DNA from 3 places in the Paracoccus sp. FO-3 genome. Region 2 is predicted to be linked to each of the others. Evidence: riboswitches for the same ligand, from Rfam matches in the RefSeq annotation. Region 2 holds a riboswitch; each other region holds the start of a gene.
What was found. A riboswitch is a leader RNA that binds a small molecule or an ion and turns the genes downstream of it on or off. The one in region 2 is predicted to bind cobalamin.
Positions count from the first base shown of each region.

Region 1: another riboswitch for cobalamin. It lies ahead of FE811_RS07545 (CbtB domain-containing protein); the one in region 2 lies ahead of FE811_RS02060 (TonB-dependent siderophore receptor).
Region 3: another riboswitch for cobalamin. It lies ahead of FE811_RS07575 (DUF1636 domain-containing protein); the one in region 2 lies ahead of FE811_RS02060 (TonB-dependent siderophore receptor).

Region 1 is NZ_VCBQ01000019.1:32,381-42,249, reverse strand. Features, by position in the region: gene FE811_RS07565 (hypothetical protein) at 1-78, shown strand, start outside; gene bluB (5,6-dimethylbenzimidazole synthase) at 112-735, opposite strand; gene FE811_RS07555 (hypothetical protein) at 738-1,271, opposite strand; gene FE811_RS07550 (CbtA family protein) at 1,342-2,040, opposite strand; gene FE811_RS07545 (CbtB domain-containing protein) at 2,042-2,218, opposite strand; cobalamin riboswitch at 2,255-2,461, opposite strand; gene FE811_RS07540 (endonuclease/exonuclease/phosphatase family protein) at 2,623-3,675, opposite strand; gene leuD (3-isopropylmalate dehydratase small subunit) at 3,666-4,271, opposite strand; gene FE811_RS07530 (hypothetical protein) at 4,361-4,942, shown strand; gene leuC (3-isopropylmalate dehydratase large subunit) at 4,962-6,398, opposite strand; gene FE811_RS07515 (hypothetical protein) at 6,697-6,930, shown strand; gene rsfS (ribosome silencing factor) at 7,063-7,461, shown strand; gene rlmH (23S rRNA (pseudouridine(1915)-N(3))-methyltransferase RlmH) at 7,465-7,932, shown strand; gene FE811_RS07500 (hypothetical protein) at 8,044-8,574, shown strand; partial or broken gene FE811_RS07495 (SAM-dependent methyltransferase) at 8,609-8,803, opposite strand; gene FE811_RS07490 (LOG family protein) at 9,563-9,869, opposite strand, start outside.
Region 2 is NZ_VCBQ01000005.1:2,803-12,671, reverse strand. Features, by position in the region: gene nrdE (class 1b ribonucleoside-diphosphate reductase subunit alpha) at 1-1,456, shown strand, start outside; gene nrdF (class 1b ribonucleoside-diphosphate reductase subunit beta) at 1,519-2,490, shown strand; gene FE811_RS02075 (bile acid:sodium symporter family protein) at 2,487-3,455, opposite strand; gene FE811_RS02070 (PLP-dependent aminotransferase family protein) at 3,574-4,794, shown strand; gene FE811_RS02065 (SLC13 family permease) at 4,829-6,604, opposite strand; cobalamin riboswitch at 6,744-6,962, shown strand; gene FE811_RS02060 (TonB-dependent siderophore receptor) at 7,097-9,001, shown strand; gene FE811_RS02055 (ABC transporter substrate-binding protein) at 8,995-9,843, shown strand; gene FE811_RS02050 (iron ABC transporter permease) at 9,840-9,869, shown strand, end outside.
Region 3 is NZ_VCBQ01000019.1:42,950-52,818, reverse strand. Features, by position in the region: gene FE811_RS07610 (cobalt-precorrin-6A reductase) at 1-306, shown strand, start outside; gene cobJ (precorrin-3B C(17)-methyltransferase) at 282-1,010, opposite strand; gene FE811_RS07600 (precorrin-2 C(20)-methyltransferase) at 1,007-1,756, opposite strand; gene FE811_RS07595 (precorrin-8X methylmutase) at 1,759-2,388, opposite strand; gene FE811_RS07590 (precorrin-3B synthase) at 2,443-3,606, opposite strand; gene cobN (cobaltochelatase subunit CobN) at 3,603-6,764, opposite strand; gene cobW (cobalamin biosynthesis protein CobW) at 6,767-7,801, opposite strand; gene FE811_RS07575 (DUF1636 domain-containing protein) at 7,805-8,158, opposite strand; cobalamin riboswitch at 8,234-8,436, opposite strand; gene cobO (cob(I)yrinic acid a,c-diamide adenosyltransferase) at 8,474-9,085, shown strand; gene FE811_RS07565 (hypothetical protein) at 9,145-9,869, shown strand, end outside.

The DNA of each region.
Region 1 (9,869 bases), on a different contig from region 2:
GACATCCAGATGCCCGAGGGCGGCGGCCCCTTTACCGTCAACGGCCAGCCCATGGGCCCGGCCACCTCGCAGCCCTGAACCAAGCGGCCCCGCCCGATGCGGCGGGGCCTTTCAGCGCCGCTGCCAGCCGGGGGCGGTGTTTTCCTGCCAGCCGGTGCGGTGCAGCAGCGGCGTGTCGTCGGTGAACTCGGGCCAGCCGAGGCAGAGCAGCGCCGAGAACTCCCAGCTTTCGGGCACCGCCAGCAGCGGGCCGATCCGCGCGGGGTCGAGGATCGAGACCATGCCCAGGCCCAGGTTGCGCACCCGTGCCGCGAGCCACAGCGCATGGATCGCCATCGCCGTCGATTGCCGCAGGGTCTGCGGCATGGTGGCGCGGCCAAGGCCGTGGCCCTCGGACGGGTCGATCTCGGTAAAGACGGCCAGCCAGACCGGCGCGCGGTCCAGCCCGGCGAGCTTCAGCGCATCGTATTCCTGCCGCTGCCGGCCCTGGTAGCGGGCGGCGGCCCGGGCATTGCAGCGCAGGAAATCGGCGCGGATCGCGGCGCGCAGATCGGGGCTTTCGACCCGGATCACCCGCCAGGGCCGGGCATTGCCGACCGAGGGCGCCAGTTCCATCGCCGCGCGCAATTCCTCCAGCAGCGGCTCGGGGATCGGGTCGTCGCGGAAATGCCGCACGTCGCGGCGCCAGCGCAGGATGCGGTCCAGCGCGGCCTGGTCCTCGGGGCCGAACCGCATCATCAGGGCGTGGCGCAAATGGCGCTGTCGGGCAGGCCCTCGGCCCCGGCGCGGATGCCGACCGGGCGGTCGGGCACGGTCAGTTCCACGGCGAGCGGCCGGCCCGCCACGGTCAGCGGGCGGTGGTCGTTCGAGTTCAGCTCGACCCGCAGCCGGTCGCCGGCGGCGAGCATGTCGAGGTGATGGGCCGGGCCGTAGAGCCGGGCGATCTTGGCGCCGTTCAGGTAAAGATGCGCATGGCCCTCGCCGCGGCGATCGGCCAGCCCGGCATGTTCGGGGGCGAAGCAGAAGCCCTCGGCCTCGACGAACAGGTTCCAGCCGGCGGTGCTGTCGGGCTCCAGCCGGGCCGAGGCGGTGGCGCTGCCCGCGGGCAGGTCGATGGGCGCGCCGTGGTCATGCGCCGCGGCCTGGGTGCCGTGGCCATGCGCGCCGTGGTCGTGGCCGTCCAGCGTGATGCCGTTGGCGGCGGCGATGACGAAGCCCATGCCGCCGCCGAAGATCAGGCCGATCAGCAGCATCGGGATCGAACGATCCATGTCTTTTCCCCGCTTTCATGAAAGGGCCGGGCGCGACAGGCACGCCCGGCCGAAACGGTTGCGGCCCGGATCAGGCGGCTTGCGGCACCGGCGCGCGCTGGCTTTCGCGCTGCCAGAACCAGCCGGCCAGCAGGCCGAGCAGCGCCCAGGCCATGGCGCCGGCACCCAGGGCGCGCCCGGCGAATTCCGCCGAAAGCTCGGGCGGGACCGGGCCGGCATAGCTGTCGGGCTGCGGCGCGCCGATCACATGCGGCGCCAGGATCAGCACGATGGCCACGCCCCAGGCCGCCCAGCCCTTGCCAAAGGCGACCAGCCACAGCGCCAGCCCGGTGGCGGCGGCGGTGCCCAGCCACCAGATCGCGCGCAGCTGCACATCGGCGGCGGCGACGCCCGGCACTTCCGGCGCCAGGCCGAAGGCGGGGGCAAGCTGCATGGTCAGGTAGCCGGCCAGGCCCCAAAGCAGCCCCTGCCGCGCCGTGACCGCGTTGCCCTGCGCCTCGGACAGCGCCATCAGCGCCACCAGCATCAGCCCGTAGCCGGCATAGACCATCATGGTGAACAGGACCGAAAGCATGTTGCGGGTCCATTCGAAGGGCCCCAAGTCCTGGTGTGCGCTGACGGCCTCGGCACCGAAATGGGCCAGTTGGCCGGATTCATACAGTTCGGCATGCAGCAGCACGGGCTGCACGAACCAAAGCTGCAACAGGGCGGCAATCAGCCCCGTTGCAGCGCCAGCGATCAACCCGCTGGTCAGAATGCGCGAGAACATGTCAGTGGCAGGGGAAGCCGGTCGCGTGACGCACGTCATGGGCGGCGTCATGCAGGGTCTCGGCCTGCACCAGCCCGGACATGAAGATCAGCCCGAAGCCGATCGCGAAGGCGGCGATGGCGGGAAACAGGACCGAGGCACGGCTGGCGCCGGCGGCGGTCATGGGTTTTGCGGTCATCTGCGACCCTTTCCTTTGGTCGTCCAACCCGACGACATTGCGGTTCCATGCATCGGCAGGTCTCCTGGCTTGCGGGTCACGGCAGACGCCCGCCTTCCCGGCCGGATGGCCAGTGGCGCGATGGACGTCCGCTCTCCGCCTACAGTCGCGGGGGCGGCTGCGGATTTGGCCCCCGAGACGCCGAGGACCGCACCGCATTCCCTTTTGGCCCCGGAAAGGGGCACCGATACACGCGCATGTTACCTGCGATGCCGCGGCGGCGGCAAGCGGAATCGGGCGGCCGCTGCGGGCGGGGTCGAAGGCCGGGCGACGGGCCGGCGGGCGGCGCCGTCGCATGGGTATTTGGACAACGGAGAAGATGCCGGGGAATCGCGCGGGGGGCGGGCGGAAGGGGCTTGTCCGAATCAGGGTGCCGGCGGCCAGTCCAGGTCGACCCAGACCAGCCGGTGCGCGGAAGCGGCCAGCGCGGCCTTGGCCAGCGGTCCCTCGGCCGGCCAGAACACGCCCGAGTCCAGCACCTTGAGCGGCCTTGCCGGCAGGACGTAATCGACGCGCAGGTTGCCCGGCGGCTTGTCGTCCGGCCAGTCGCCGGTATCCAGCGCCGGATCGCCCCGGTGGCCGTCGTTCACCCCGCCCTTGGCCGCCGCGCCGCCCGCGCTGCGGGGCAGGGGGTCGGTGACATGGGCCATGATCCGGGCCAGCGCCTCGGGCCGGCCTTCGCTGTCCAGGGGGTCGAGGTTCAGGTTCCCGGCCAGAACGAAGGGGCCGTCGGGCAGGTGATGCAGCCAGAACGCCAGCTCGTCATGGTTGCGTCGCCCGTTCAGATCCTCGGGCCCGTCGAAGACCGGCGGCGTCGCGGACATGGCCAAGAGGTGCAGCGGCCGGCCCGCGACCGTGACCACCGCATCCCAATGCGCGGTCGAGGACAGGCGGCGGATGGCCGCCACCTCCTCGGGCAGCGGCGGCATCAGGTTGTCGGGCAGGTCGCGCCACAGGAAATCCGCGTAATCCTTGACCGGACCGATGGGATGGCGCGACAGGATCGCCATGCCCCCCTGTCCCGAGAAGGTGCCGAAGCCCTGCGCATCGTCGGCCGTGCCCAGCCGCCCGTCGGCGTTCAGGTCGAGCCCGGTCGCCATGCCGGAATTCGGCCGGGCGGCGAAGCGGTGCGGATAGTCCAGCCCGGCCTGCGCCAGCCTGGCGGCAAAGGCGTCCAGCGCGCTGTTCTCGTAATCCCAGTCGAAATGCGTCAGCAGCAGGATGTCGGGCCGGGTTTCCGCCAACACCTGCACCACGGCGTCGATCTGCGCATCCTTGCGGCCGAGGTCGCGCAACAAAAGCCCCGGCCCGTCGCGCGACAGGTCGGGGCTGAAGGTCGCGATCCGCAGCGGATCGGCCTGGGCGGCCAGGCCAAGGGCGGCCAGCAGGGCCGCCCCGGCCAGTGAGCTTACACCCAAGGCCGGCTCTGGGCCATCTGCGCCTCGTAGGCGTCGATGGCGGGGGCCTTTTCCATGGTCAGGCCGATGTCGTCCAGCCCGTTCAGCAGGCAGTGGCGGCGGAACGGGTCCAGCTCGAAGGGGAAGCTCTGCCCGTCCGAGGTGGTCACGGTCATGTTTTCCAGATCCACGGTCATGCGGGCGTTGGCGCCCTTCTTGGCGTCCTCCATCAGCACGTCCACCACCTCTGGCGGCATGACGATGGGCAGGATGCCGTTCTTGAAGCAGTTGTTGTAGAAGATGTCGGCGAAGCTGGTCGAGATCACGCAGCGGATGCCGAAATCCAGCAGCGCCCAGGGCGCGTGTTCGCGCGAGCTGCCGCAGCCGAAGTTGTCGCCGGCGACGATGATCTGGCTGTCGCGCCAGGCCGGCTGGTTCAGCACGAAATCCGGGATCTCGTTGCCCTGGGCGTCATAGCGCATCTCGTCGAACAGGTTCTTGCCCAGACCCGAGCGGTGGATCGTCTTCAGGAACTGTTTCGGGATGATCATGTCGGTGTCGATGTTGACCAGCGGCATGGGTGCCGCGATTCCGGTCAGGGTGGTGAACTTGTCCATGTCGTGATCCTCGCAGAATTGACTTGGGCCGCAGCGGCCCGTTAACCGAGACCCGTCCGGCGCCTTGCGCCATGGAAAGGGCTTCGCTGATGTTTTTCGGGTTTTCCAGCCTTGCGGCCCTGCGCGCCTGCATTGCGCGCGACTGGAGGCCGCAGATCGGAGACCCCGAGATCACCGGCTGGCTGACGGTGCTCTCTTACTTCCTGTGCTTCGTGCTGGCCGTCATGGTGCTGCGCCGCCGTCCGGCCGGCGCGGCGCGAGGGCTGTGGCTGACGATCGCCGGGCTGATGGCCTTCCTGGGGGTGAACAAGCAGCTGGACCTGCAGACCGCGCTGACCGCCACCGGACGCTGCATGGCGCGGGCGCAGGGCTGGTACGACGACCGCCATATGGTGCAGCTGGCCTTCATCGCCGGGCTGGTGCTGGGCGTGGCACTCGCGCTGGCCTGGACGACGAATGCCCTGCGCGGGCACATGCGCCGCAACGGCCCGGCCCTGCTGGGGCTGGCCGTGCTGTGCGGCTTCGTGCTGGTGCGCGCGGTGGGCTTTCATCATGTGGACAGGCTCATCAGCGCCGATTTCGCGAACATCAAATACAACTTCTGGTTCGAGAACGCCGGGCTCTGGCTGATTGCGATCAACGCCTTGATGCTGCTGCGGCGGGGCCGGTAAGGCCCCGCGCCGCTCGCCATCAGACGGTTTCCGCCAGCAGTTCGCGCACGTCGGTCAGGTGGCCCCTGATCCCGGCTGCGGCCGCCATCACCGGCGACATCAGGTGGGTGCGGCCGCCACGGCCCATGCGGCCCTCGAAGTTGCGGTTCGAGGTCGCGGCGCAGCGCTCGCCCGGCGCCAGCTGGTCGGGGTTCATGCCCAGGCACATCGAGCAGCCGGCCAGGCGCCATTCGAAGCCGGCGTCGATGAAGATCTTGTCCAGCCCCTCTTCCTCGGCCTGCATGCGCACCAGGCCCGAGCCCGGCACCACCATGCCGCGCACGCCCGGCGCCAGCCTGTGGCCTTTCAGGATGCCGGCGGCGGCGCGCAGATCCTCGATCCGGCCGTTGGTGCAGGAGCCGATGAAGACCGCGTCGATGCTGATCTCGTTCAGCGGCGTGCCCGGCTTCAGGCCCATGTAGTCCAGGCTGCGGCGCGCGGCCTCGACCTTGCCGCCCTCGAAATCCTCGGGCGCGGGCACCTTGCCGGTGATCGGCAGCACGTCCTCGGGCGAGGTGCCCCAGGTCACGACCGGGGCGATGTCCTCGCCGCGGATGGTGACGACCTTGTCCCAATGCGCGCCCTCGTCCGAGAACAGCGTCTTCCACCAGGCGACGGCGGCCTCCCATGCGGCGCCCTTCGGGGCGTGCGGGCGGCCCTTGACATATTCGAAGGTCTTTTCGTCCGGCGCGATCAGCCCGGCGCGGGCGCCGCCCTCGATCGCCATGTTGCAGACGGTCATGCGGCCTTCCATCGACAGGTCGCGGATCGCCTCGCCGCAATATTCGATGACATAGCCGGTGCCGCCGGCGGTGCCGGTGGCGCCGATCACCGACAGGGTGATGTCCTTGGCGGTCACGCCGGGACGCAGCTTGCCGGTGATCTCCACCTTCATGTTCTTGGATTTCTTCTGGATCAGCGTCTGGGTGGCCAGCACATGCTCGACCTCCGAGGTGCCGATGCCATGCGCCAGCGCGCCGAAGGCGCCATGCGTCGCGGTGTGGCTGTCGCCGCAGACCACGGTCATGCCGGGCAGGGTCCAGCCCTGCTCGGGGCCGACGATATGCACGATGCCCTGGCGGATGTCGTTCATCGGGTAATAGTTCAGCCCGAATTCGCGCGCGTTCTTGTCCAGCTCGGCGACCTGGATGCGGCCCTCGGGGTTCTCGATCCCGTCCACGCGGTCGGGCGTCGTGGGCACGTTGTGGTCCGGCACGGCGATGGTCTGGTCGGGGCGGCGCACCTTGCGCCCGGCCATGCGCAGCCCTTCGAAGGCCTGGGGCGAGGTCACCTCATGCACCAGGTGCCGGTCGATATAGAGGATGCAGGTGCCGTCCTCGGAACGCTCGACCACATGGGCGTCGAAGATCTTGTCGTAGAGGGTGCGGGGCGCGCCCGCGTTCGTGTTGCCGGTCATGGCTGTCTCTTTTCTGGAAGACTAGCTGGGAAAGGGCGGAGGGGGTGCCGCAGCCTGCGGCAGGGCGCGCGCAAGCGCCCGCTCCCGTCAAAGTCGGGCGGTGACGGACAGGCTTTCGCCGTAGAACCGGCCGGGCAGGCGGGCGCGGTCGTGAATGTCGAAATAGACGAATCCTCGCATAGGGGCATTAATAGGGCGATTTCACGTCATATTCAATATCGCCACACGGCCCTGTTAATTCCAAGTTGGGAAATGGTCCCTATCTTGGCGCCGAAAGACACGGGAAAGGGGACCGATCATGCTGATTCGCATCATCCTGCGGGCGATCCCGCTGATCTGCGTGGCCGTTTTCGCGCTGGCGGTGCATTGGGCGGACACGCCGCTGAAGCAGGCGCGGGCGGCGGCGGGTGCCGAAAGCCTGCATCTGGCCTGGGGCGCGGGGCAGGTCAGATGCGCCGATCCCTGGGGAAATCTGCCGGTTTCGGCCTGCCCGCCGGCGGATGCGTCCAGAAATCCGCTGCGCCTGCATTGAGCGGGCGCGATTCCGTGCTACATTGGTAAGGCCCCGGCGCCGGGGGAGATCGGCGTGATGACCGGAGGATGAACCCTGTCCAATACCGTCTCGCCGGCCGCTGCGCCGGCTGCGACCACCGCGGAATCCGGGCTGACGAGCGATCAGCTACTGGACCGCATTCTTGCCTCTCTTGACGACGACAAGGCCGAGGATGTCGTGACCATCGACCTGCGTGGCCGCTCGGCCATGGCCGATCACATGGTGATCGCCTCGGGCCGGAACGCGCGGCAGGTGGCCTCGATCGCCGAAAAGCTGGTCGAGCGCCTGAAGGAACAGACCGGCCGCTCGGCCCGGATCGAGGGCAAGGAGACCGGCGATTGGGTGCTGATCGACACCGACGACGTGATCGTCCATGTCTTCCGCCCCGAGGTCCGCGAGTTCTATCAGCTGGAAAAGATGTGGATGCCCGCCGACGCCCTGCGTTCGGCCACGCTTGAGCGGCTGCGCGCCGAACACGCCGCCATCGAGGCCGGCAAGCACCAGATCTGATCCATGCGCATGGTCATTGCCGCGGTCGGGCGGCTGCGGCAGGGCCCCGAGGCGAAGCTGATCGCCGATTACCTGGACCGTCACGCCAAGGCGGGCCGCGGTCTGGGCCTGCCCCCCGTCACCCTGGCCGAGGTCGACGACCGTCGCGGCGGCGGCATGGCGGCCGAGGCGGCGCTGCTGGCCAGGGCCATCCCCGACGGTGCCGCCCTGGTGGTGCTGGACGAGCGTGGCCAGATGCTGAGTTCCCCCGAATTTGCCGCCCGCATCGCCGGCTGGCGCGACCAGGCGCGCGACATTGCCTTCGTGATCGGCGGCGCCGATGGCATCGACCCCAGCCTGCGCGACCGGGCCGATCTGGCGATCAGCTTCGGCCGCATGGTCTGGCCGCATATGCTGGTCCGCGTCATGCTGGCCGAGCAGATCTATCGCGCCACCACCATCCTGGCCGGCAGTCCCTATCACCGCGAATGACAAGCCGTTCAGATTGCTAGGATTTTAAGAAAACACCCGGCAAAGAGCGGGTGAAATCCGCCGGGAAACGGCTATGATGGGCATATCCAGATCAGTATCTTCGGGTGTGTCATGATTCCAACCGTTCACCAGATCCAAAGCCGGGCCGGTCCCGCCGCCACGCAGGCGGCGCGAGAGGTCGAAATCGTCGGTCCCACCCTTGCCCGCGCCCAGCCCGAGGTGCCCGCGGTCGAGGAATCCGGCGGCGTGGGGCAGGACATGCAGCTTGGCCACCAGGGCATCGACCATTCGCGGCAGGCCGCATCGGCCCAGGCTGTGCAGGGCGGCGGCTCGGCCGCATCCGCGGCCGAGGATGCCGACGGGCCGCAGGATCGCGCGGTGTTTCGGGCCAAGGTGATCCGCTTCCTGACCGCGATCTATGGCGACGATGAATCCTTTCAGCGCGCGCTGAAGCTGGGCACCATCGTGATTCGCGCCGTCGAGGATCAGCCGGAACCCGAGATGCGGCCGGAGCTGTCGCATGCGACTTATCGCCACGGCGCGGCCCAGGCGCAGCAGGCGCGGGCGGCGACGGAACGCCGGGGCGGCGGCCCGCCGCCGAATGTCGCGGCGGGCGATTTCGTGGCCTGGTGGCCGAAATAGCCCTGGCGGAAAGGCCGGGTTAGCCTGCTCGAATCCTGGCCGAGGGGCGGCCGGCGCGCTTTCCGACCGGGATGCGCTCGGCCTGCGGGCCGGCCTGCTCCAGCACCGGCCTTCCCGAGGCGAGGTCGTCGTAAAGCACCACGTCCGCCTGGGCCAGCAGCCGCGCGGCGCGCAGGGTCAGGAGTTCGATGTCGCCCGGACCCGAGGAGACGAAGCTGACAAGGTCGATCTGTTCACGCTGCCCCGGCTGTCCGACATGCTGGCGTCGTGATGCCTGCCCCGGTGCGATGCGATCCGCGGCGACGCTCCGGCGACCTGGGTCCGTAGCGCGTGGCGGCGCCGGGGCGGGAAAGGCTGCCGAACGAAAAAAGCGCCTGAGCGGGAAGGCCCGAACGAAAAGCGGTTGAGCGGGAAAGGTGCCCTACGAAAGATCCGCAGTCATTGTTGTGGCCCTCGGACGAAAGGCCCCCGAAGGATATAAAGGCCCCGAAGGATGGTGCCCTGCACCGGTAAGGGCGCCTGAAAGGAAAGGGCCCGTGACCGGAAAGGTTCGTGACCGAAATGGGCCGAGGCTGTGTGGAAATTCAGTCGAGCATGGCCGGGCATGGAACAATGTTCGCCTGCTGGCATTGCGGAGAGACTTTGTTCTAAGGCGGGCCGCCGTGAATGTATTTCTAAGGAAACTGTTCTTCGTAAATTTTCGGAGTTGGAGTTTTCACACAGCCTCGGCCGCGACCCCCAAAGGCCTGTGACCGAAGTAAAGGCCGCCGGGTCGGAAAGGTGGCCTGAACGGAAAGCGGCCTGAAAGGGCATCCGACCGAAGAAGGGGCCGGCGGAAGAAGGGGCCGACGGAACGAAGCAGCTAGCGGAACGAAGCAGCCAGCGGAACGCGACCGCGCATGATCGGCTGCATGACCGGCCATTCAGCGCCCAAAGCTGCGCGAAGCCGGGTGCCCAGGATCTGGGCCCGGCCGGCGCCTGCCCCGTTTCAGGGGCAGGGCACGACCCAGTTGTCGATGATCTCGACCGCCTCGTCGGCGCTTTCGACGAAGCTGATCAGCTCCAGGTCCTCGGGGCTGATGGTGCCGGCCTCGGCCAGCGCCTGCCAGTTGATGACCTTGTGCCAGAATTCCGGCCCGAACAGGATGAAGGGCACCCGCCTCATCCGGCCGGTCTGGATCAGGGTCAGCGCCTCGAACATCTCGTCCATGGTGCCGAAGCCGCCCGGAAACACCGTGACCGCCTTGGCCCGCATCAGGAAATGCATCTTGCGAATGGCGAAATAGTGGAAGTTG
Region 2 (9,869 bases):
CTCGGGCGTCATCCCGGTGATGAAACTGCTGGAGGACAGCTTTTCCTATGCCAACCAGCTGGGCGCGCGGCAAGGCGCGGGGGCGGTCTACCTGAACGCGCATCACCCCGACATCCTGCGCTTCCTGGACACCAAGCGCGAGAATGCCGACGAGAAGATCCGCATCAAGACGCTGTCGCTCGGGGTGGTGATCCCGGACGTGACCTTCGAACTGGCCAAGAAGAACGAGGACATGTACCTGTTCTCGCCCCATGACGTGGAAAAGGTCTATGGCATGGCCTTCTCGGAGATTTCCGTCACCGAGAAATACGCCGAGATGGTGGACGACAAGCGCATCCGCAAGAAAAAGATCAACGCCCGCGCCTTCTTCCAGACCCTGGCCGAGATCCAGTTCGAAAGCGGCTATCCCTATATCATGTTCGAGGACACGGTGAACCGCGCCAACCCGGTCGCCGGCCGCATCAGCATGTCGAACCTGTGCAGCGAGATCCTGCAGGTCAACGAGGCCAGCACCTTCGACGAGGATCTGAGCTATCGCCACCTCGGCACGGATATTTCCTGCAACCTCGGCTCGCTCAACATCGCCGCGACCATGGACGGGCCGGATTTCGGCGCCACGGTCGAGGCGGCGATCCGCGCGCTGACCGCGGTGTCGGAAATGTCGGCGATCGAGGCCGTGCCCTCGATCCGGCGCGGCAACGACGAGGCCCATGCCGTGGGGCTGGGCCAGATGAACCTGCACGGGTTCCTGGCGCGCGAGCGCATCCATTACGGCAGCCCCGAGGGGATCGAGTTCACCTCGGTCTATTTCGCCGCCGTCGCCTATCACGCCATCCGCGCCTCGAACCTGTTGGCGCAGGAAAAGGGGCGCAGCTTCAAGGATTTCGAGACGTCGAAATATGCCGACGGCACATTCTTCGACAAATACGTGACGCGCGACTGGCTGCCGACGCTGCCCGATGTCGCGCGGGTGTTCGAGGGTGTCGCGCTGCCCACGCGCGAGGACTGGGCCGCGCTGCGGGACGCGGTGATGCGGCATGGGCTTTACAACCGCAACCTGCAGGCGGTGCCGCCCACCGGCTCGATCAGCTATATCAACAACTCGACCAGCTCGATCCACCCGATCGTCGCCAAGATCGAGATCCGCAAGGAAGGCAAGATCGGCCGGGTCTATTACCCCGCCGCCTTCATGTCGAACGAGAACCTGGACTATTACCGCGACGCCTACGAGATCGGCCCCGAGGCGATCATCGACACCTATGCGGCGGCGACCGAACATGTCGACCAGGGCCTGTCGCTGACGCTGTTCTTCCCGGCCGAGGCCACGACGCGCGACATCAACCGCGCCCAGATCCATGCCTGGAAGAAGGGCATCAAGACGATCTATTACATCCGGCTGCGCCAGACCGCGCTGGAGGGCACCGAGGTGCAGGGCTGCGTTTCCTGCACGCTTTGAGGCGGGGGCTGTCTGCCCCCGCACCCCCGAGGATATTTGGACACGAAAGAAAGGGTCTTCGGATGAAGGACCATGCGCCGCGCACGCCCCTGCGGGCCATCAACTGGAACCGGCTGGAGGACGAGAAGGACCTGGAGGTCTGGAACCGGCTGACGGTGAACTTCTGGCTGCCCGAGAAGGTGCCGCTGTCGAACGACGTGCAGAGCTGGGCCACGCTGCGCCCCGAGGAGCGCGAGCTGACCATCCGCGTCTTTACCGGGCTGACGCTTCTGGACACGATCCAGAACACCCTGGGCGCGCCGGCGATGATGCCCGATGCGATCACCCCGCATGAGGAGGCGGTGCTGTCCAACATCGCCTTCATGGAGGCGGTGCATGCGCGCAGCTATTCCTCGATCTTCTCGACGCTGTGCCTGACGCCCGAGGTGGATGCGGCCTTTCGCTGGGCCGAGGAGAACCCGCACCTGCAGCAGAAGGCGCGGCTGGTGCTGGAGGAATACAAGGCCGGCTCGGACCCGCTGAAGCGCAAGATCGCCAGCGTGTTCCTGGAGAGCTTCCTGTTCTATTCCGGCTTCTACCTGCCGATGTACTGGTCGAGCCGCGCCAAGCTGACCAATACTGCCGACCTGATCCGGCTGATCATCCGCGACGAGGCGGTGCATGGCTATTACATCGGCTACAAGTACCAGCGCGGGCTGGAGCGGCTGGGCGAGGCCGAGCGCGCGGCGCTGAAGGATTTCGCCTTCTCGCTGATCTTCGATCTCTACGACGTCGAGGCGAAATACACCGCCGAGCTTTACGACGGCATCGGCCTGACCGAGGACGTGAAGGCTTTCCTGCATTACAATGCCAACAAGGCGCTGCAGAACCTGGGCTACGAGGCGCTGTTCCCGCCCCAGGCCTGCGAGGTCAACCCGGCGATCCTGGCCGCGCTGTCGCCCGACAGCGAGAACCACGATTTCTTCAGCGGCTCGGGGTCGAGCTATGTCATCGGCAAGGCGGTCGCGACCGAGGACGAGGACTGGGACTTCTAGGCACGCGGGTTGCGCGCCAGCCGCTGCGCGATGGCCGAGCAGACCAGCAGCTGCGTCATGTGATAGACCATCACCGGCAGCACGATCGCCCCCACCGCCGCGGCCGGGAAGATCGCCGTGGCGATGGGCAGCCCGCTGGCGAGGCTCTTGGTCGAGCCGCAGAAGAACAGCACCGCCCGGTCCTGGCGCGGCAGGCGGAACAGCCGCCCGGCACCGAGCATGGCGCCCATGACCAGCGCCAGCAGCAGCGCCGTGACCAGGAAGCACAGCACCAGCCCCGGCAGCGGGATCGCCGACCAGATGCCCGCCACGGTGCCGGCGCCGAAGGCGGAATAGACGATGAGCAGGATCGAGCCGCGGTCCACCGCCATGGTCAGCAGCCGGTGGCGCTGGACGAAGCCGCCGATCCAGCGCCGCAGCAATTGCCCGGCGACGAAGGGCAAGAGGATCTGCACGGCGATCTTCTGGATGGCGTCGAGGCTGGCGCCGCCGCCGTCGTGGTGCAGCAGATGCGTGACCAGCAGCGGCGTCAGCACCACCCCCACCAGGTTCGACAGCGAGGCCGCGCAGATCGCCGCCGGCACGTTGCCGCCCGCGATCGAGGTGAAGGCGATCGAGCTTTGCACCGTCGAGGGCAGCACGGCCAAAAACAGCAGCCCCAGCGTCAGCTCGGGGCCCAGGACGCCGCCGAACAGCGCGGCCAGCGCGATGCCCAGCACGGGAAACAGCGCATAGGTCGCGCCGAAGGTCAGGCCCTGGAGCCTGAGGTTCAAGAGCCCCGCCCGGACCGAAGCCGCATCGAGCTTGGCGCCGTAGAGGAAGAACAGCAGCGTCACCGCCCAGAAGGTCGCGCCGCGCAGGGCCTCGGCCGCCATGCCGCGGGCGGGCAGGAACACCCCCAGCAGCACCATGCCGACCAGCAGCAGCATGTAGGTGTCGATGCCGATCCGTTTCAATGCCTGCATGGTCTTCCCCGTCGCGCGCCAGCCCCCTGTCTGATATACATCGCCGCCGGGCACAAGCCGGGCCCGGCCGGGCGCCATGAGGCTTGCCCTGTTAGCGAAAAACGGTCACAGCAGGATCATGCCCGACCAAACCGTTCCGACCATGCGCCCCGCTTTTGCCCCCTGGCTGTCCCGCAGCAACGACGTGACCTCGGTCTTTCTGGCGGCGGGCCAGGTGCCCGGCCTGGTCAACCTTGCCGGCGGGCTGCCCGAGCCCTCGGTCTGGCCGGTCGCGGAACTGGCCGGACTGGCGGCCGAGGCGATCCGCAGCCACCCCGACGAGACGCTGGGCTATGGCCCGATCCCCGGCCTGCCGGCGCTGCGCGAGTTGATCGCCACGCGCTTCTCGACCGATACGCTGCGGCTTTCGCGCGAAAACGTGCTGATCACCACCGGCGGCATGCAGGCGCTGGAGCTGATGGGCAAGGTGCTGCTGCAGCCCGGCGGGCTGGTCGCGGCACAGAGCCCGGCCTATCTAGGCGCGCTCGACGCCTGGATGCCGCATGCGCCGCGCTATCGCCCGATGCGGATCGAGGGCAACGATTTCGACCCCCATGCCGCGCTGGCGGGGGCTCAATTCGCCTATACGGTGCCGAATTTCTCGAATCCCAGCGGCCGGCTGGTGGCCCTGCCCGAGCGGCAGGCGCTGGTCGCCGCCGCCCATGCCACCGGCACCTGGCTGATCGAGGACGACCCTTACGGCGCGCTTTACTACGAAGGCGAGCCCCTGCCGCGGCTGCTCGAACTGTCGGCGGGGGCGCGGCCCGGCCCCTATGACGGGCCGGTGGTCTACATGGGGTCGCTGTCCAAGGAGCTGGCGCCGGGGCTGCGCGTCGGCTGGGTGATCGCCGCGCCCGAGATGATCGCGGCGCTGGCCACCGCCAAGCAGGGCTCGGACATGTGTTCCAGCGGCTTGTCGCAGATGCTGGCGCTGCGCGCGCTGCAGGCGGGGATCACCGACCGCATCCGCCCCGAGGTGCTGGCGATCTATCGCGCCCGGCGCGACGCGCTTTGCGCCGCCATGCAGGCGCATCTGGCGGGCGACCTGGACTGGCAGGTGCCGGTGGGCGGCATGTTCGTCTGGGCCACGGCGCGCGATCCGCGGCTGAACACCGACCGGCTGCTGCATCATGCGATGGCCGAGGGGGTCTGCATCTCGCCCTCCAGCGTCTTCGACCCCGAGGGGCTGGACCGCCGTTCGCTGCGGCTGAACTTTACCCTGAACCCGCCCGAGCGGCTGGAAGAGGGCTGCCGCCGCCTGGCCCGCGCCATCCGCGCCGCGCTGGCCGAGACGGGCTGAACCGGGACGTCACACTGCCGCGTCTGACCGCCCGTCAGACCGGCCAGACCAGCAGGATCAGCGGCACGCCGGTCAGCACCACCAGCGCCGACAGCGGCGCCCCCAGCCGGGCGTAGTCGCCAAAGCGATAGCCGCCCGGCCCCATCACCAGCGTGTTGCACTGATGCCCGATGGGGGTCAGGAAATCGCAGCCTGCCCCCACCGCCACCGCCATCAGGAAGGCATCGGGCCGATAGCCGAGCTGGTCGGCAAAGGTCGCGGCGATGGGGGCCATGACCAGCACGGTCGCGGCATTGTTCAGGAAGGGCGTGACCGCCATGGCCGTGACCAGGATCAGCGTCACCGCGCCCCAGACCGGCAGGCCCGTCGCCGCCTGCGACAGCCACGCGCCCAGCAGGTCGGTCACGCCGGTCTTTTGCAGCGCCTCGCTGACCGGGATCAGCGCGCCCAGCATGATCAGGATCGGCCATTCGATGGCCTCATAGGCTGCCTCGGCGCTGATCGCGCCGGTCAGGATCATCAGCACGGCGGCGGCGAAGAAGGCGACGGCGACCGGCACCAGCCCCGCCGCCGTCGCCGCCATGGCGACCGCCAGGATCAGCACCGGCAGCAATTGCTTGCGCACCCCGCCCAGCCGGATATGGCGCTCGGCCAGGGGCAGCAGGCCCAGCACGCGCATCCGCTCGGGCAACAGCTCGATCGGCCCCTGCACCAGCAGCACGTCGCCCGCCGCCAGCACCGTCCGGCTGAGCCGCTGCGTCATGCGATGCCCGGCGCGCGAAATCGCGATCAGGTTCACGCCATGCTGGTCGAACAGCGCGATCCGCCCCACCGTCTGGCCGACCAGAAGCGAGGCCGGCGCGATCACCGCCTCGATCACGCCGATCTTGTCGGCCGGCAGCCCCTCTTCGGCCCCCGCATCCTGCCGGGTCAGCTCCATGCCCAGCTTGGTCACGGCGCGTTCCAGCGCATTCGGCTCGCCGCGCAACAGCAGGGTGTCGCCCATCTCGATCACGGTGTCGGGCAGCGTCACCGCGCGGCGCGCGCCGCCGCGGATCAGCCCGGTCACGGCCACCTCGCCATCGACGGCGCTGAGATACTCGCCCACCGTCATGCCGACGATGCCGGCGCCCTCGGGGACGGTGGCCTCGGTGTGATAGTCGCTGATGTTCACCGCCTCGCTCAGCGAGGCCGTCGCACGGCGGTCGCGCGGCAGCAGCCGATGGGCGAAAAGCAGGAAGACCAGCCCCACCAGCGACAGGCCGAGGCCGACCGGCGCATAGTCGAACATGGTGAAGGGCTGGCCCGTCATCTGCTCGCGCACCCGCGAGACGATGATGTTGGGCGAGGTGCCGACCAGCGTGATCAGCCCGCCCAGGAGCGAGCCGAAGGCCATCGGCATCAGATAGGCCGAGGGCGAATGCCCCGAGCGCCGCGCCATCTTCAGCGCCGCCGGCATCAGCATGGCCAGCGCGCCGATGTTCTTGACCAGCGCCGACAGGCCCGTGACCGAGCCGACCAGCACCAGAAGCTGCCAGCGCAGGGTCCGCAACCGCCCGAGCATCCGGCGCATCACCGCCTCGATCACGCCCGAGCGCGAGATGCCGGCGCTGACCACCAGCGCGCTGCCGACGATGATGACGATGTCGTCGCTGAAGCCGCGGAACGCCTCCTCCGGCTTGACCGTGCCGGCCAGCAGCGAGGCCAGCAGCGCGATCATCGCCACCACGTCGTAGCGCAGCCGCCCCCAGACGAACAGCGCCATCATCGCGCAAAGGATCAGCACGGCCAGGATCTGCGGCATGGCCATCGCTTGACCTTCCCTTCCGTCGGATACCTGACCCAATGCCGCGGCCCGGCGGGCGGTTCCGCGGCCGCGTTCCCGGACAGGTTGTCGCGGCGGCCGGGTGCCGGGTGCATTGCCGCTTGACAGCCGGCGCCCGGCTGCGGCAATGCGGGGCCGCTACGGTTCCGGCGGGCTTGCGCGCCGGATGAAAAGGGAACACCGGTGCGCCCGCCGGCCGCGATGCGGCCAGGGCAAGGCCGGGGCTGCCCCCGCAACTGTAAGCGGTGAGCGACGGTCGAACGTGCCACTGGGATCTCCTGGGAAGGCCGGCCTGAGCAGCGATCCGCGAGCCAGGAGACCTGCCGTGGCGATCACCCATTTCCGGCGCGGGGCGCGTCTGGAAAGCGGCCGTTCCGCAGAGGTGACGATCGTCGTCTTGCGGTCGGGCCTGCCAGCCTTTCCGCAGGGCATTTCTGCAAATCGCGGGCCGCGGGCCCGTGCTGGAAAGGCTTTGGAATGTTCAGAACTCCGGTTTCCCTGCTGGCCGCCACCGCCGCCCTGCTGCCGGCGGCCGCCACCGGCCAGGAAGGCTATCGCCTGGACGAGGTGGTGATCTCGGGCGGGCTGACCGCCGTGGCCGAGGGCGGCTATGCCCGCGCCCATACCGTGCTGACCGCCGCCGAGATCGAGGCCAGGGGCATCGCCACCGTGCAGGACGCGCTGCGCGCCGTGCCGGGGGTTTCGGTCTCGGCCACCGGCTCGACCTTCACCCAAGTCCGCATCCGCGGCGGCGAGGGCAACCACACGCTGATCCTGATCGACGGGATCGAGGCGACGGGCGGGGCCGACGAATACATCCTGTCCGGGCTGGAGACCGCCAATATCGAACGCATCGAGGTGCTGCGCGGGCCGCAATCGGTCTATTACGGCTCGAACGCCTCGGCGGGCGTCATCAATATCATCACCCGCAAGGGGGAACCGGGGCTGCATTACGGCGGCTCGGTCGAGCTGGGCAACGGCGCCGCCGCCTCGGCCCATGTCAGCCAGCGCGGCGCGCAGGGCGGGATCGCGCTGACCCTCTCGGCGCGGGACGACCACGGCTATGACCAGTCGGGCGACGGCGGCGAAAAGGACGGGACCAACCGCAAGACCATCGGGCTTTCGGGCGACTGGCAGATCGGCGAGGATCTGCGCCTGGGCACCACCCTGCGCCGCGCGAAGGAGAAATACGATTACGATTCCACCAGCTGGTCCGCGACCAGCGCGCAGGAATATGTGGTGGACGACCCGCACAAATACAGCGAACGCGACGAGTTCCAGGGCGGGATCTGGGCCGAATATTCCATGCTGGGCGGCCGGCTGACGCATCGGCTGGACTATCAGGACACGATCTACAAGCAAAGCTACGAGGGCGGCCCGGTCACGCGCGGCGAGACGCGCAAGCTGAAATACCGCGGCAGCTTCGGCATCGACGGCACGGTGGCCGAGGCGTCGCACCTGCTGAACGTGCTGGCCGAGCGGCAAAGGGACGAAAGCTCCTCGGCCCCGGAAAACCGGCGCGAGATGACCTCGGTCGCGCTGGAGTATCGCGGCTTTCTGGACAACGGGCTGGATGTCCAGGCCGGTGTCCGCCACGACGGCAACAAGGTGTTCGAGGACTTCACCAGCTGGAACCTGGGCCTGTCCTGGCACGTGCCGGACCGGCCCTTCCGCCTGCACGCCTCGGCCGGGACCGGGCTGGTCAACCCGTCCTATTTCGAGCTTTACGCCAATGCGGATTATGGCTCTTCGGTCTACCTGGGCAATCCGAACCTGAAGCCCGAAAGGAACCGCGGATTCGACCTGGGCGTCGAGGCGCAACTTCCCAATGGCATGGGCGTGGTCGACGTCACCTGGTTCAAGGAGGATCTGGAGGACGAGATCAAGGATTACGTGATGCGCGTCGAGAACGGCACGCAGTATATCAGCTATCGCAACCTGCCCGGCGAAAGCCCGCGCGAAGGGGTCGAGGTGACCGCCCGCATCAAGGCGACCGACACGCTGGATGTCGCGCTGAACTACACCTATCTGGACGCCAAGGAACCCAGCGGCGCGGTCGAGGTGCGCCGGCCTCGGCACGAACTGGGCCTGTCGGCGACGCTGGCCGTCCTGGAAGGGCGCGGCACCGTCACGGCCGACATCCGGCATGTCTCGGGCAATTGGGATACCCAATACTGGACCTATGATCCCGCTTCGCAAAGCTACGATGTCGGGGAAATACCCGCCCATACCGTGGTCAACCTGGCGGCGGGCTACGACCTGACCGAGAATCTCCGCGTGACCGGACGCGTGGTGAACCTGTTCGACAAGGAATATTCCGATGTCTGGGGCTATGCCTCGCAGGGCCGCACCCTTTACGCCGGCCTGACGGCGAAATGGTAAGGCGGCTCGGCCTTGTCGCCGGCCTTCTGGCCGGCCTGATCCTGCCCGGTCTTTTCCAACCCGCCGCGGCAGAGCCGCCGCGCCGGGTGCTGTCGATGAACCTCTGCACCGACCAGCTGGCGATGATGCTGGCGGCGCCGGGCCAGCTGGTCTCGGTTTCCTATCTGGCGCAGGATCCCAGCGCCTCGGCCATGGCGGTCGAGGCCGGCCGCCTGCCCGTCAACCATGGCCTGGCCGAGGAAATCTTCCTGATGCGGCCCGACCTGGTGCTGGCCGGGGCCTGGACCACGCCCGAGACCGTCCGGCTGCTGCGCCGCCTGAACATCCCGGTCGAGGTCTTTCCGATCGAAAGCGACCTGGCGGGCATCCGCGCCAATATCCGCCGCATGGGCGCGGTGCTGGGCCGCGAGGCCCAGGCCCGCGCCATGCTCGCGCGCTTCGACGCCGATCTGGCGCGGCTTTCGGATGCGCAGGGCCCGCGGCCGCGCGCCGCGCTCTATGCCGCGAACGGCTACAGCTCGGGCTCGGACAGCCTGGCGGGCGAGATCGTGGCGCTGGCCGGCTTCGACAATGTCGCCGACGAACTCGGCCTGCCCTCGGGCGGGGTGCTGCCGCTGGAAACGCTGCTGCTATCCGACCCCGACCTGCTGGTCGAGGGCCGCCGCTATGCCGGGCATGCCCGCGCGCAGGAGGTGCTGGACCACCCGGCGCTGCAGGCGCTGGCCCGCGGCAGGCCTGCCGAGCTCATGTCCGATCCCGACTGGGTCTGCGGCAATCCGCATATCCTGCGCGCCGTCTCGCAGCTGCGCGACGCGCGCCTTGCCTTGCAGGCCCGGCCATGACCGGGCCGCGCTACCCGCTGCTGATA
Region 3 (9,869 bases), on a different contig from region 2:
CTGAACCATGTCTGGATGCTGCGTTTCGCCGAGGTGGCGGCGCATCCCTTGCGCGACGCCACGCTGATCGTCTCGCGCGGGCCGTTCACCGTCGCGGGCGACATCGCGCTGATGCGGCGCCACGCCATCGCCCATGTCGTCGCCAAGAATGCCGGGGGCCAGGCCGCCCAGGCCAAGCTGGCTGCCGCCCGCGCGCTGGGCCTGCCGGTGGTGATGATCGACCGTCCCGTGCTGCCGCTGCGCCGCGTCGTCGCCACGCCGGCCGAGGTGATGGCCTGGCTTCATGGCACGGATCGCGGCGTATAGACCCAGGGGCCGACCCGGCGGGTGGCGCTGTTGCCCAGGATGACGACGGTGCGCATGTCGGCCATCTCGGGGCGGGCCTCGGCCAGGGTGACGGTGCGGATTGCCTCGTCCGGGGTCGAGACGGCGCGGGCGAAGCAGATCAGCCGGTCCGGCCCGCAAGCCTCGCGCAGGATCTCCAGCACGCGGGCGAACCCCTCGGGCCGGGCCTTGGAGCGTGGGTTGTAGAAGGCCATGGCGAAATCCGCCTCGGCCGCCAGGCGCAGGCGCTTTTCGATCAGCGCCCAGGGCTTGAGGTTGTCCGACAGGTTGATGGCGCAGAAGTCATGGCCCAGCGGCGCGCCGATCCGGGCGCTTGCCGCCAGCATGGCGGTGATGCCGGGCAGGATGCGGATCTCGGGGGCGTCCTTGCGCCCCTCCAGCGCCTCGAACAGCGCCGAGGCCATGGCAAAGACCCCCGGATCGCCCGAGGAGACCACCGCGACCCGCTTGCCCTCCGCCGCCAGGTCCAGCGCGAAGCGGGCGCGCTCCAGCTCGACCCGGTTGTCCGAAGGGTGCAGCGCCAGACCCGCGCGCGGGGCGACGCGGGCGACATAGGGGATATAGCCCACGATGTCGGTGGCCTGGGCCAGCGCCGCCCGGACCTCGGGCGTGACGAGATCGTCCGCGCCCGGCCCCAGGCCCGCCACCGCGACCCAGCCGCTCATTCCGCAGCATCCGCCAGAGGGCGGCGGCCGTTGCCATGCACCAGCACGGTGGCGAAATAGGGGCAGGCGTCCAGGTCGGCCTGCGCCAGCGGCGTCACGCGCTGGTTGGGCATGGTGCCGCGCTCGACCAGCCAGGCATCGGCCATGCGGCCGGCCGCGGCCAGCGCGCGGGCGATCTTGGGCAGGTTGCGGCCGGTCTTCATCACCACCACCGCATCGGCGGCGCGCATGTGGCGGGCCAGTTCCGCCTCGGGCAGGGTGCCCATCAGCACCGTCATCGCATCGTCGCCCCAGGTCATCGGCTGGCCGATGGCGTTCCAGCAGCCGGTCATGCCGGGGATGCCGGGGATGATCTCGACCGTGACGATGCCTTGCAGCCGGGCGTGCAGATGCATGAACGAGCCGTAGAACAGCGGGTCGCCCTCGCACAGCACCACCACGTCGCTGTCGGCGGCCAGGGCGGCCAGCCGCACGGTCCAGTCGTCGTAGAAACCCGAAAGCAGCCGGTTGTATTCCGGGCTGTCGAAGGGGATCTCGGTCGTGACCGGATATTCCATCGCATGTTCGACCACGTCCGGGGCCAGCATCTGTGCGACGATGCGGCGGGCCTGGCCGGCACGGCCCTTCTTGCGGAAATAGGCGATCTGCCGCGCGCCGCGGATGGCGCGGTCGGCGCGGACCGAGATCAGGTCGGGATCGCCGGGGCCGAGGCCGGCGCAGATGATCTTTCCGGTTCGGGGGCCCATGGCTATTCCTTTCGGCTGGCGAGCGCGTTGACGGCGGCGACGGTGATGGCCGAGCCGCCCAGCCGCCCGCGCACGATCAGCGCCGGCGCCGGCAGGTCGTCCATCAGCGCGGCCTTGGATTCCGTCGCGCCGACGAAGCCCACCGGGCAGCCGATGATCGCGGCCGGGCGCGGGCAGGCCGGATCGCGGAGCATGTTGAGCAGGTGGAACAGCGCCGTCGGCGCATTGCCGATGGCGACCACGGCGCCATCCAGGTCGTCGCGCCACAGCTCCAGCGCCGCGGCGCTGCGGGTGTTGCCCATCCGGGCGGCGAGGTCCGGCACGCGCGGGTCTTGCAGCGTGCAGATGACCCGGTTTTCGGCGGGCAGGCGGGCGCGGGTGATGCCCTCGCTGACCATGCGCGCGTCGCAGAGGATCGGCGCGCCGCCTTCCAGCGCCTGGCGCGCCGCCGCGGCCATGCCGGGCGAGAATGCCACGTCGCGCTCCAGCCCCACCAGCCCGGCGGCATGGATCATGCGCACGACGACGGGCTCCTCTTCGGCGGTGAAGCGGGCGAGGTCGGCCTCGGCCCGGATGGTGGCGAAGGACTGCGCGTAGATCCGGGCGCCGTCGGTTTCGTATTGGTGCAGCATCGGGGTTCCCTGGGATTTTCGCGGCTATCTCATGCAAGCGGGCATTGGGCAAGGTCAGAGCGGGATGCGATGCGGCGCAAGCCCGCCCTGCGCGGCGGGATCGCGGGTGCCGCCGTCCCGGATCAGGTCGAAGCGGTCGGGCGCGGTGGCGACCAGCGTGACCGAGGCCGCGCCCCGATGCGCGCAGCCCTTGGCGCAGCCGCTGACATGCAGGCTTTGGCCGGGGGCAAGGCGCGGGGCGAGGCTGCGGGCCAGGGCGCGGACATCGGCCAAAGCCTGCGGGCAGCCGGGCGCGCCGGTGCAGGCATGGATGCGCAGGAGCGGGTCGTGGGGGTCGAGGATCGCGCCCTTGATCCGCGGGCGGGCCGCGCCTTCGATCAGCAGCGCGCGCCAGGGGGTCAGGCGCAAGGGGCCGATCGCGGCGGCGGCGGCCAGCTGCGCCGGCGTGATCTGGCCGAAGGCGAAGCCCAGCAGCCAGCCGTTCGGTGCCGGGCCGGGGTCGGGCGGATGGGCGCCGGCGGTTCCGGTGGCGCTGTCGCATGGGTATTTGGGCAACAGAGAAGACGGCAGCGGGGTCGCGCCATGGGGCGGGGCGGGGGCGCGGCGCAGGTGGTCGCGCATCCGCCCGCGGCCGTCCTGCACGCCGCCTTGCATGAACCAATGCGCCAGGGCGATGGCGCGGGTGGCGGCCTGGGCGGTGTTATCGGCCTTGAGCGCCCAGTCGGCGCCGTCCGGCAGGATCAGCCAGCCTGGGCCCTGCGGGCGCAGCCTGATGTCCGCGGGCGTGTCGGCCAGCACCGGCGGGTCGGCATCGACGGCAAAGCCGAACTTGCCGGGCACCTGCGGCGCATCGGGCGCGGTCATCGCCTGGGCGATGGCCTCGGCCAGTTGCCAGGCTGGGCCGCCCATCGGGGCGAAGGGCGACAGGATCACGTTGCGCCGTGCCTCGGATTCCGGGTCGTCATCGATCAGGCCGATGCCGGCCAGGGCGGCGACGGTCGCGGCATGGCCGGAAGGGTCCAGCCCGCGCAGTTGCAGGTTGGCGCGGCTGGTCAGGTCCATCAGCCCGTTGCCGTGCCGCGCCGAGAGTGCCGCGATCAGCCGTGCCTGGTCCGGTTCCAGCCGGCCGTTCCGCGCCCGGATGCGCAGCACCAGCCCGTCGCCCGATTGCATCGGCCGCAGCGCACCGGGGCACCAGCCCTTGACGGCGAAGCTCATGGCGCCAGCTCCGCCAGGACCGAGTTGCGGCGGCTGACCCAGAGGCCCGATTCGAGCAGCCGCGCGAAAAGCGCGCGCATGGCGGCGAGCGCGGCGGGGTTTTCGCGTTCCATGAAGGCCAGGACCTCGGGCCGGCCCAGCGTGGCGTCGTGATAGAGGTCGAAGAGATGGCCGGGCACCACGCCGGCCAGGTTGGCGAAGGCGGCCATGTGGTCCAGCGTCGCCGCGATCTCGGCCGCGCCGCGAAAGCCGTGCCGCATCATGCCGTCGGCCCAGGCCGGATTGGCGGCGCGGGCGCGGGTGACGCGGGCGATTTCCTCGGCCAGGGTCCGGGCCCGCGGCTGGTCCGGGCGGGTGGCGTCGAGGTGGTAGAGCGCCGGCCGCGCGGCGCCGATCCGCGCCATGGCGGCGGCGAAGCCCGCCTCATGCGCGGCATGGTCGCCGGCCAGCAGCAGGTCGGATTCCGGCAGGTCCTGCGCATGGACGAAGGCATCGGCCTGGGCCAAGCGGTCGCGGATCGCCTGCGGCTGGTGGGTGATCCGGCCATCGGCGGCGATGGCATGGGAGGAGGCGGCCAGCCACGCCTCGCCCGCCGCCTGCCGCGCCTGGTCGGTGAAGCTCTCGGCCAGGTCGGCGATGCCGAGGCCGTAAAGGCCGGGCCTGGGGCCGAAGACGCGGGGGGCGCGGTTGCGATAAGGGTTGTCGGCTGGGGTTTCGTCGCGGGCCGCCAGCGCCTCGGCCCCGGTCTCGAAAAGCTGGGCGAGGCCGGGGAAGATGTCGCGAAACAGGCCCGAGACCCGCAGCGTCACGTCGATCCGCGGCCGGCCAAGCTCGGCCAGGGGCAGGATCTCGATGCCCGCGACCCGGCCCGAGGCGCCGTCCCAGCGCGGGCTGAGGCCGGCGAGATGCAGCGCCATGGCAAATTCCTCGCCCGCCGTGCGCATGGTGGCGCTGCCCCAGAGGTCCACGACCAGGCCGCGGGGCCAGTCGCCCTGGTCCTGCAGGTGGCGGCGCAGCAGTTCCTCGGCCAGTTTCACCCCCTGGGCATGGGCATTGCGCGAGGGCACGGCGCGGGGATCGACGGTGAAAAGGTTGCGCCCGGTCGGCAGCACGTCCTGCCGCCCCCGCGCCGGCGAGCCCGAGGGGCCGGGGGCGACCCGCTGGCCGGCCAGCGCGCGCGCCAGCCCTTCGGCTTCGCCCGGAGCGGTGCCATAGACATGCAGCCCGTCGCCGAAGCGGCTGTCCTTGAGATCGCAGAGGAAGCGGTCGATCAGCGGGATCGCCTCGGCCGCCGCGGCGTCGGGGGGCAGGCCCAGGTCGGTTTCCACCCCGGCGGCGCGGGCCTCGTCGCGGATGGCCAGGATCAGCCGGTCGCGGCGGCGCGGGTCCAGCCCGTCGGCGGTGGAATATTCGTCGAGCAGCCGTTCCAGATGCGCGAGGTTCTCGGGCACCGCGGAATCCGCCAGCGGCGGCGGCAGGTGGCCCAGCGTCACGGCGGAAAGCCGGCGCTTGGCCTGCGCGGCCTCGCCCGGATCGTTGACGATGAAGGGATAGATCACCGGCATGTCGGCCAGCAGCGCCTCGGGCCAGCATTCGCCCGACAGGGCAACCGACTTGCCGGGCAGCCATTCCAGCGTGCCATGCGCGCCCATGTGGATCAGCACGTCCGCCTGCGCGCGCAGCCACAGGTAGAAGGCGACATATTCATGGCGCGGGGTGCGCGTCAGGTCGTGGTAGTCGTCGGCGCGGGTCTTTGCCTCGCCGCGTTCGGGTTGCAGGGCGATCAGGTCGGCGCCGTGGCGGAGGGCGGCGAAACGGAAGCCGTCGGGGGGCTCGCCCCATGCGGCGGCGAGGTCGTCGCGCAGGCGTTGCGGCAGGCGGGCCAGCGCTTGCTGGTAGTCCGAGAGCGGCCAGTGGATGCGCTCGGCGGTCAGCCGCCGGCCCAGGTCGTCATGGGGAAGCCCAAGGATCGCGCTGCAGGAGGCCAGCGCGTCCAGTCCGACCGCATGGGCCAGCTGATGCGCCTTGCCGGGATAGGTGGACAGCACCACCGCGCGGCGTGTCGCCTGCCGCAGCCGGTGCCAGGCGGTGATCCGCGCCACCGCCGCGTCGATGCGGTCCGGGTCGGGGGCATGGATCACGCGGGCGAATTGCAGGTCGGGGTCGCGCTCTTGCGGTTCCTTGAAGCTGATCGCGCCCAGGAATATGCGGCCGTCCACCTCGGGCAGCACGACATGCATCGCCAGGTCGGCGGCGGAAAGCCCGCGGTCCTCGGCCGCCCAGAGGGCGCGGGGCGCGGTGGACAGCGCCACCTGGAAGACCGGGCAATCCGTGCCGTCGAAGGGCGTGGCGCCGGCATCGTCGCGGGCGGAAAAGGCGGTCAGGTTCACCACCGCGACAAGGCCGGGCAGGTGCGGCGCCAGCCAGTCGGCAAAGCCCGGCGCCTTCAGCGAGGGCGCAAAGACCCCGGTCGCGGCAAAGCCGGCCGTGCGCAGGGCGCGGATCATCGCATCCACCGGCGCCAGGTCGGCCGCGGTCAGGTAGCTGCGATAGAAGCTGACCAGCACGCCGGGTGCGGGGTCGGGCCGGGGGCGGTCGATGACGCCGCGGTCGGGATCGTAGAAGCCGAAGTCAGGGATCGCGGCCTGCCCCTGGACCGGGGCGGCGGGCAGGCCGGCGGCCCCGGCCAGTTCCGCCAGCGCCATCTGCGCCGCGACCGCGCCGCCCTGGTCGCAAAGCGCCGCCAGCCGATGCAGCAGCGGCAGCGGCAGGGTGGAAAACCGCTCCAGCGTTGGGTCGGGACGCCCGTCCGCCGGCAGGAAGGCCAGGGCGATCCCGCGGCGGCGGGCCAGATCCTGAAGGCTGGCGACGCCGTAATGCCAATAGGGCTCGCCGCCGATCAGCCGGACCAGCACGGCGCGGGCGCCGGAAAGCGTTGCCTCGCAATACTGATCGACCGAGACCGGGTGCCGCAGCGCCGAGAGGTTGCACAGCCGCAGCGAAGGCAGCCGCCCGGCAGCGCGATGCCAGCCCGCCGCGAAAGCGCCGAGGTCGCTGTCGGAATAGGACAGCACGACCAGGTCGGCGGGGCCTTGGCCGGGGTCGGTCGGAACCTCGGTCTCTTCCAGCCCACGGCTTTCGCGGAAGACGACATGCATCGTCAGGCAGCCAGGACCGCCCGGATCGCGGCCTCGTCGATGTCGTCATGCTCGGCGATCACCACCAGGCGCGAGGCGCGGGGGGCGTCGCCCCAGGGCCGGTCGTATTGGTGCCGCACCCGCTCGCCCACCGCCTGCACCAGCAGGCGCATGGGCTTGCCGGCGACGGCGACATGGCCCTTGACCCGCAGGATGTTCTGTTCGCGGGCCAGCCGCTCGATGCGGGCGGCAAGCTCGCCGGGGTCGGCGATCTCGGCCAGCTCGATCACCACCGAGTCGAAATCGTCGTGTTCGTGGTCGTCGGCGCCGTCGTGGTGGCTGGGGCGGGCGGCGAGGTCGTCCTCGGCCGCGGCACCCAGGCCCAGGATCACGCGCGGGTCGATCACCCCGTCGGTCAGCGGCAGGATCGGCAGCTTGCGCGGCGCCTCGGCCTCGATCACGGCGCGGGCGGCGGCCAGCCCCTGCTCGCCGGCCAGGTCGGCCTTGGACAGCAGCACGATGTCGGCGCAGGCGATCTGGTCCTCGAACACCTCGGAGAGGGGCGTCTCGTGGTCGAGGCTGTCGTCGGCGGCGCGCTGCGCCTCGACCGCGGCCTCGTCGGGGGCGAAGCGGCCGGCCGCCACCGCCTCGGCATCGGCGAGCGCGATCACCCCGTCCACGGTGATGCGCGAGCGGATCGCCGGCCAGTCGAAGGCTTTCAGCAAGGGCTTGGGCAGGGCTAGGCCCGAGGTCTCGATCAGGATGTGGTCGGGCTTGACCGGCATCGCCATCAGCCGTTCCAGCGTCGGAATGAAGTCGTCGGCGACGGTGCAGCAGATGCAGCCGTTCGACAGCTCCATGATGTTCTCGGCCGGGCAATTCTCGTCGGCGCAGGACTTCAGGATCTCGCCGTCGACGCCCATGGTGCCGAATTCGTTGACCAGCACCGCCAGCCGCTTGCCCTGCGGCTGCGACATCAGGTGGCGGATCAGCGTGGTCTTGCCGGCGCCCAGAAAGCCGGTGATGACGGTGACGGGGGTCTTGGTCAGGTCGCTCATCTTCTATCCAATCGGGGGAATGCGCGCGAGGCTGCGCTTGCGGAAAATCGTGACGCGCTCGCGCCAGGGCACGATGCCGTCGGGGGCCTGGGCATAGGCGGCGGCGCCCAGCAGGATCTCGGTCGCGTCCTCGGCCGACATGCGGCCGTAGACATAGGTCCAGCGGCCCGGCGCCGACAGCGCGATGGCGGCGCCGTTGGCGCAGGCGGACAGGCATTCGACGGGGACGATGCGCACGCCGTCGGGGGCGCCTTCGGCCGCCAGCGCGTCATGCAGCCGCGCGCCGGGCACGGGCTCGCCCTCGGGGACGGGCTGGCCGGCGCGGCAGGTGATGCAGACATGCAGCGTGACGGTCATGCGCCCTTCATCCCTCAAGGCGGCACGAGGCAGGGGACCAGCGCCCAAGCCCCAGCGGGAACACCCCGTCCGCCGGTCAATCCTTCGCGCGCTGGCAGGTCTCCCGGCTTGCGGATTCGGGCCTGGGCCCACGGCCGCCCCGCCTTCCCGGCGTCTCGCCAGTGGCCTCGGGGCGACCTTTCCGGTCACGGTCGCGGGGGCGGCTGCTTCCAGGCGGTTGCCTGTCGCATTCCCTCTTCGCCTGTCGTAGGACAGGAACCAGCGCCTCTCGTCTGTGCGCGCCCGGTCCCGACTTGTCAAGCGAAGGAGTGCCCGATGCAGACCGACGACAATACCCGCCACGCCGAGAAGATGGCCCGGATCAAGGCCGCCCGCGACCGGATGATGGCCGAGAAGCAGGGCGAGAAGGGCCTGGTCATCGTCCATACCGGCAAGGGCAAGGGCAAGTCGTCCTCGGGCTTCGGCATGATCCTGCGCTGCATCGCCCATGGCATGCCCTGCGCGGTGGTGCAGTTCATCAAGGGCGCCTGGGACACCGGCGAGCGGCGGTTGCTGACCACGCATTTCGGCGACCTGTGCCAGTTCCACGCCATGGGCGAGGGCTTCACCTGGGAAACCCAGGACCGCGAGCGCGACATCGCCGCCGCCCGCGCCGGCTGGGAAAAGGCCAAGGAACTGATCCGCGATCCGCAGATCCGCATGGTCCTGCTGGACGAGATCAACATCGCGCTGCGCTATGACTACCTGGACCTGGACGAGGTGCTGGATTTCCTGCGCAGCGAAAAACCGCCGATGACGCATGTGGTCCTGACCGGGCGCAACGCCAAGCCGGAACTGATCGAGCTTGCCGATCTTGTGTCCGAGATGGAGCAGGTCAAGCATCCCTTCCGCGATGGCATCAAGGCGCAACCGGGGGTGGAGTTCTAGCCTGTTTCCTGTCATCTGCCGCTTGTGCAGGATCAGTGAATTCGAAAGGATGTTCGGACATGTTTGCGAGACAAGGCCTTGTGGCGCTGCTGGCGATCTGCCCCGTCTCGGCGGCCTGGGCCGTGCCTGCCACCGAAGAGGGGGCCGCGCGGCTGCGCGGCGTTTTCCAGACCTATTTCGGCGGCGCCGAGGGCGTGGTCGCCGTCACCCCCCAGGGCGAAAGCTATGAGCTGCGGATCGACCCGGCGCCGCTTCTGGCGCAGGTTCCGGCCGAGCAGGCCCAGGTCAGCGTCTCGGCCCTGACCTATCGGCTGACCGACAATGGCGACGGCAGCTGGGGCGTCAGCGAGGACCAGGTGCTGAGCTGGTCGGTGGTGGTGCCGCGCCTGTTCGAGCAGAAGGGCACGACCAGGGTCGAATCCACCGGCATCTGGGACGAGGGGCTGATGAGTTTCCGCGAACAGACGGCGGTGATGACGGATTACGTCATCGAGTCGGTGCAATATGCGCCCCCGCCGCCGCCCGGCGCCGAAGCCGCGCCCGAACAGCCCCCGGCCGAGCCCGAGATCATCTCGCGCGATCACCAGCGCACGGCGCGGATGGAGATGTCGCTGACCGGCGGGCCCGGCAAGGCCGGCGGCGTCGACCAGGCCATGAACTTCACCGCCGAGGGGCTGGAGCTGTCGCAGGAGATCCTGATGGCTCCGGGCGGCCAGCCGATGACCTTCCAGATCACCGCGCCCGGCTACGAGGGCAGCGGCCAGATCACCGGCGCGCGCACCGA